Regions from separate parts of the Paenibacillus sp. PsM32 genome, predicted to be linked through region 3. Evidence: predicted binding sites of a transcription regulator. Region 3 holds the regulator's gene; each other region holds the start of a gene.

Region 1 (2,279 bases), on a different contig from region 3:
GTAAACCATCGCAATGGTGTAAAAGTAGTGTTGTTTATATTCGGATGCAAAGCCAGCCAATCCTTTCATCAGACATTTCATTCACTGTAGCATGTGTTGAAAAGGGATACAAACCAATTTTGTTTATTTTTGGAGTAGAAAGGATAATTGATCATGCGATCCTCTTTGAAATATACAGGTATTATTTTAGCAGGCGGTCAATCTAGCCGTATGGGTCAGAATAAAGCGTTATTAACTATTGCTGATCATACCATTATTGAACGTGTAGCCAAAGCGTTACAGCCAGTAGTCTCTTCATTATGGATTGCAGGGAATCATACGGCGGATTATTCATTTTTGAATATCCGTAGTGTGCCTGATCATTTTCCCGGACAAGGGCCGCTTGCCGGTCTACATGCAGCACTATCACAGATTAGAAGCGAGTGGTATGTAGTCAGTGCTTGTGATTTACCTTTTGCCAGTACTGTATTGATGCAACAGCTTATAGAACATACCGATATCAAAGGGATACAGGCGATTATTCCGATGCAAGCCGGGCGTATTCACCCCTTATATGCTGTCTATCATCATAGTGTATTGCCATCACTGCAACTAGCGTTAGAACATAACCAATTACGTGTACGAGATTGGTTAGATCAGCAACAGGTACATTACGTAGAGATCGAATCATTATACCAGACACAGAGCAAGTTACAGTCTTCTTTTCAAAGTATATCGGAGTATAGCTTATATAATATGAATGATCCACAGTCGTATGAGCAGGTTTTGCGTATTTTGAAGCAATATCCTTCTTTATTGTAGCCAGTCTGTGGCATAAGTCCTTTTGAAAGCGTGACAAACATGACTATTTTATGAACGTATGCGTAATTTACCCCTAATTCGTAGAAAATAGAGTACAATGAAGACATAACATAAAGTCAAGTGATGAACTACAACGTATACGTTTACTAACGATCAAACCTATATATTGCTTCAAACCTTTGATGTCGGAATTCAATTATTTAAATATGTGAATATTATCACAAGGAGTGATGTAAGATGACTATGTATACAGAACTGGAAACGCATCAATCTCGCCAAGAATGGTTGTACAGTCGTGTAATGACGTATCGTCTGCTTAGTGAAATGTTAGAGCGCAAACCCACATTGTCCAAGTTGATCGAATGGAAAAAAGAAGCTTCCAAAATCAACCGTCTATTTACCAATAACTATGCTTTGCTGAATACGCTAGAAAATACGATGTTAAACGATATTATGCAATATGCTCGTCAAGAATGTGCAGAATACAGCCAGTTGTTCGAGCAAGATCAACAGGTCAGTTATCCACCTCAAGCTTCGTATTATGTGACAAATGAGCAAGGACGTACCGCTTATGAAGCTGTAGTTAATGCAGTATATGCACGTGCAGGAATTGCTTTCAAAAAAATGGATCACGAAACAGATGATCATATCGGTATTGAGTTAGAATTTATGGCATTATTAGCTGAACGTTCTGCGGAGACAGATATGCATTCGTCTAACCGTAAAATGATCGCTCAAATGCAAATTGAATTTTTGGAACATTATTTAATTCCATGGGTTCCTTCATTCTGTGCTGAGCTTGGTAAAACGACATGCAGTCCATTGTATCGTGAATGGGCTCAGATGTTACCAACGTATTTGCAAAATGATTTGCAAGAACTTCAAAAGATTGTTACTCGCTTAACGTAAAGAGTAATCCCTATTTCATGAAGAGTGTCATCTGAAATAGGGATTTTTTTATCTTATACAGAAACAAGTAATTTTTTTCCAATTAGATGTGTCAAATGAGTTGCTGTGGTCTAATGATTGATAAGGGAGGTTTACTGCCTTGAATAAATATCATTGCCTCAAACAATGTATTGTCGTAAAAGCAGTAGACAGAAAAGCGGAATTTCCATCGCTCGATTGGGCGCGTCAGTATGCGTTAAAAGAATTAGTGCCACAAGAAATTAATTTTGTGGTGAGCGATGGGGATACAGGTCATATTTATATGGATGTTCGATTTGGTTCGCACACCAAAATCCCCTGAGTGTATCATGACTCAGGGGTTATTTTTATGTGCTGAAGGATATGTTGTACGTCTTGTAGATCTACTTTGCCAGCGATCGGTTGAAGGGCACATGCACTTCCGCAAGCAGCGCCATATCGAAGCATCTCAGCCAGTTCTGCTCCGCGATAAGCGGCTGTTACCATACCTGCTGCCATCGCATCTCCACTACCAAGCGCACTTACAATATCAAGCTGTGGCACATGCAGTC
Region 2 (2,279 bases), on a different contig from region 3:
GCGACAGTAGGAGTTATAGAGCATCTCGATTTATTTGCAGGTAAAGGACTATTATTGATTCTAATTGTTGTTATTAGTACATTGTTCACGATCGGAATTACAGGTTTTGTAGCACAGTGGCTTATTGCACTGGCTGATCGATCCAAATCCAATACACAATCGCCTGCTCCTATACCTGAACACAAATTGATCTATGAAAGTAGAGATCAGCACAAATGAATATAGGTATAGCTTTATTAATGATTGCGATGACGTTGGCGCTATATGTTGTAGCTAGTCTATTGTACAAACATGTACGGATATCGATTCTAATTCCTGTACTAACAACCACTTTTATGATTGTTGTTATTTTACTACTTACGCATACTTCGTATTCTACTTATATGATCGGTGGAGAATGGATCAGTAAATTAATGGGGCCTGCTGTGGTAGCATTAGCGTATCCGCTATATCGACAACGACATTTGTTCAAGCAGTACGGGTTATCTATTCTGGGAAGTTCATTAATTGGTGTTGTCGTAGGAATGCTGAGTGGAGTGGGCATGGCTTTGGTATTAGGATTCAGTGAACCTTATATTATTTCTATTATTCCTAAGTCTGTTACGACACCTGTTGCTCTTCAAATTTCGAATAATTTGGGTGGAGAAGCTTCGCTTACTTCTGTCTTTGTAATGATTGCTGGCTTTACAGGGGTTATTTTGGGGCTTGGTTGCCTGAAATTATTTCGGGTTAAAAATGCGATTAGTGTCGGGATTGCGCTAGGTGTCTCATCCCATGCACTGGGAACAGCTAAAGCTCTTGAACACGGAGAAATAGCAGTGTCTATGGGATCTCTAGCATTAACGATTAGTGCGATTGTCTCTTCTTTTATCGGGCCATTAATATTAGTAGCGATCTATCATTAAGTTCTTATGATGTAAATAAATAGCATAAAAGTAGTGATCTCAAAGTCGATGAATTTCATCGGCTTTTTTTATTTTGTGATCTCAATCACATTTTGTCACTTTTTGTTACATTTTCAAAGAAAATTTGTGATTTTAATCACAATCGTATCTATTACTTTTTGACTACAATGTATTTAGTTTTTTAATCAATTTTCAGAAAAGAAAGGAAGTTATCGGATGGATGTTCTTATGCTATCCCGGATTCAGTACGCGCTAACGACCGTATTTCACTTTTTCTTTGTACCGGTATCGATTGGGCTCGTATTGTTGGTAGCTATTATGGAAACGATGTATGTTATCACTAAAAAAGATCAGTACAAATTAATGACCAAGTTTTGGGGCAAGCTGTTTTTGATCAACTTTGCTGTTGGGGTGGTTACAGGGATTTTTCAAGAATTTCAATTTGGCATGAACTGGTCTAATTATTCACGTTTTGTAGGTGATGTGTTTGGTGCACCACTTGCAGTAGAAGCTTTATTTGCCTTTTTTCTGGAGTCTACTTTTATTGGATTATGGATCTTTGGTTGGGAACGCTTGTCTGCCAAAGTACATTTATTATGTATCTGGCTAGTCGCATTCGGAACCACACTATCTGCGTTCTGGATCTTAACAGCGAATTCGTTTATGCAACATCCTGTCGGATTCACGATCAATAATGGACGTGCCGAAATGAATGACTTTTTTGCTCTTATTACCAACGGTCAGGTGTTGGTTGAATTTCCACATACCGTATTTGGTGCTTTTGTTACTTCAGCCTTTCTTATGGCAGGAATCAGCGCATATAAAATGTTGCGGCGTGAAGATATTGACGTATTCCGCAAGTCATTTCAAATTGCGATTATTGTAGGCATCGTATCATCGTTAGGAGTAGCTTTTAGCGGTCACTCTCAAGCTCAATATCTAGTAGAAACGCAACCGATGAAAATGGCTGCTGCTGAAGGGGTATGGAACACTACTGCTGAAAAAGCGCCCTGGATGTTAGTAGGTGGAATTGATACCAAGATGCAACAAAATACATTCGAGATTAACTTTCCGCTTAAAGGATTACTCAGTTATCTATCATATGGAAAATTCACAGGTTCTGTGACAGGGATGAAAGAACTTCAAGCTCAGTATGAGCAAAAATATGGCGAAGGCAATTACATACCACCTGTCAAAACAACATTTTGGAGTTTCCGTATTATGGTGGCTAGCGGCATGTTAATGATCGCTTTATCTGCTTATGGTGTGTATCTAATGTTCCGACGCAAAGTAGAACAAGCACCGAAATGGTATTGGTATGCGATGATGTATGGGATTGCGTTACCTTTTATCGGCAATACATCCGGTTGGATT
Region 3 (2,279 bases):
CGCTACACCACTTGCTAATTTGAGGTTACTGCCCGGGTTATGAGAGATCGCTACTTTATTCTCAGCAAGTACTTCGATCTCTTCATCATTCAAATGAACAGCATGAGCTAACAATGCTGGACGAGTGAAAAATCCTAATTTCTCCAAATGAGCTACAGGACGTAATCCATAATCTGTAACGTTTAATTGAACTTCTGCTAGTGTCTCAGACATATGTGTATGCAGCGGCAAATCCAAATCATGAGCTGCTTGTACAAATTGTTCGATGTATGCAGGTGGACAAGTATACGGTGCATGTGGAGACATCATCGTTGTAATACGTCCATTCGCTTGACCATGCCAATCACGTGCAAAGTCGATTGATTGTTTTAGCTTTTGCTTTTGTTCTTCTTCTGAACACAAGCCGATTACACCACGCATCAATACTGCACGCATACCGGATTGTTCTACCACTTCGGCTACACGTTCTGAGCGATCATACATATCGAGGAATGTAGTCGTGCCGCCTTTTAACATTTCTAACACAGACAGAGCAGTTCCCCAGTATACATCGTCACTTGTAAATTTCGCTTCCATCGGCCACATTTTTTCTTGTAACCATACTTGTAGAGCAAGATCATCTCCATATCCACGTAACAAGGACATCGCTGCATGACCATGACTGTTGACTAGACCCGGAATAAAGAACAAATGATTGCCATCCACTACGGTTGTGTCTTCTTCGATCACAGGTTCTTCTTCTCCAAGATACGTAATCCATCCATCTTCAATCACCATATGTCCAAAAAGCATTGATTTCTCTTCGCTCATTATAGCAAACATACCGTTTTTGATGACCCATTTGTTCGAGGTGTTATTCATTAGTTTCATGTTCCTTTCCATCTTCCAGGTAATAGGCAAGGCTTAATAAATCCGTTGTAAAATCAGCAGTATGCACACGGATATGCGGTGGAGCTTTCAAAATAATCGGTGCAAAGTTCAAAATAGCCTCGACCCCTGCTTCAATTAACTGATCTGCTACACGCTGTGCTTCAACATTAGGCACTGTAACAATTCCGATACGAATACTTCTCGCTTTGACTGTAATTCCAAGTTCATCAATAGGCTGTACGACTAATGTATTGATTAAAGAGCCTACTTTCGAATCGTTGGAATCAAACACAGCTACGATTTTCATTGTTTCTTTTAGATACATATTATAGTTAGAAAGGGCATGCCCTAGATTACCTGCGCCTACAAGTGCCACATTGATTTGTTGATCTAATTTTAAAATATGACGTATTTTCTCAATCAAATACGATACATCATAACCGATCCCTTTACGTCCAAAATCTCCAAAATAAGCTAAATCTTTGCGAATTTGTGCTGGATTCAAGTCTAATTTTTGTCCCAGTTCTTGCGAAGACACTGTAGGAACTTCACGTGTGTGAAGTTCGTTCAGATATCTAAGGTATACAGGTAGTCTTCGCACGACTGCTTCTGATATTTTGTCGGATTTCATGCTTGCTCCCCCTCTTGATTTACAGTTTCCTTTTCAGGTTCGGCCTGGCTAAGCCATTCTGTAATACGGGGTACCATCTGCTCTGTCGGCATATGTTCCATTTTGGGACCGGGCAATGAATATAGAAAATGCTTGCCATAATAGGACTCGATCACACGAGTGTCATAGACAATAACGATTCCCCGATCACTAGATGTCCGTACTAATCTACCAAAACCTTGTTTGAAACGGATAACTGCTTGCGGTACAGATAATTTCATAAATGGATTTTTCTTTTCTTTTTTCAGCCGTTCACTTTTGGCTTCAAGCAGTGGATGATTGGGCGGTTGAAAAGGTAAACGTACGATCGCCAGACAGGTTAACGCTTCGCCTGGAATATCGACCCCTTCCCAGAAGCTACTTGTACCCAGCAACACCGAAGCGGAACGCTCTTGGAATCTTCGAGTGAGCTTGGTACGACTTCCTCCATCGACCCCTTGTCCAAATACTGCAATATCGCTATGTGATAACTTCTCTTTCAATGGCTCATACACCTGCTTGAGCATCCGATAAGAGGTAAATAACACCATCATTCGTCCATTGGTCGCTTTGGCAGTCTCCGCTAATGAGTTCGCTAACGTATCTACAAAGAATGCATCACCAACACTGCCTTTGACACTTGGAAAATCGCGCGGAATTAACAACAGCGATTGCTCACGATAATTGAAAGGTGAAGATAACTGTTCGGTCATCAATCGACCTTCTTTTTCCGCTTCTACAAGCCCTAACTGTTCAATCA

The links. Region 3 encodes Rex, which represses fermentation and respiration genes when NADH is low (regulators of the CRP and FNR family bind a similar motif). Its sites were predicted from a motif close to TTGTGAAATATTTCACAA; they were not measured.
Region 1: QCD85_RS19475 (TorD/DmsD family molecular chaperone) is a predicted target of Rex. The motif match lies at 1,008-1,025, and genes of this name have one in related genera.
Region 2: QCD85_RS09700 (cytochrome ubiquinol oxidase subunit I) is a predicted target of Rex. The motif match lies at 1,030-1,047, and genes of this name have one in related genera.

The regions. Positions count from the first base shown of each region.
Region 1 covers NZ_JARUWY010000012.1:63,782-66,060, forward strand. Annotated here, with positions in the region: gene QCD85_RS19465 (MFS transporter) at 1-50, opposite strand, end outside; gene mobA (molybdenum cofactor guanylyltransferase) at 154-801, shown strand; gene QCD85_RS19475 (TorD/DmsD family molecular chaperone) at 1,039-1,710, shown strand; gene QCD85_RS19480 (hypothetical protein) at 1,850-2,050, shown strand; gene QCD85_RS19485 (1-phosphofructokinase family hexose kinase) at 2,056-2,279, opposite strand, start outside.
Region 2 covers NZ_JARUWY010000003.1:420,755-423,033, reverse strand. Annotated here, with positions in the region: gene QCD85_RS09710 (CidA/LrgA family protein) at 1-219, shown strand, start outside; gene QCD85_RS09705 (LrgB family protein) at 216-905, shown strand; gene QCD85_RS09700 (cytochrome ubiquinol oxidase subunit I) at 1,122-2,279, shown strand, end outside.
Region 3 covers NZ_JARUWY010000002.1:429,741-432,019, forward strand. Annotated here, with positions in the region: gene QCD85_RS07730 (amidohydrolase) at 1-861, opposite strand, end outside; gene QCD85_RS07735 (redox-sensing transcriptional repressor Rex) at 854-1,501, opposite strand; gene dinG (ATP-dependent DNA helicase DinG) at 1,498-2,279, opposite strand, start outside.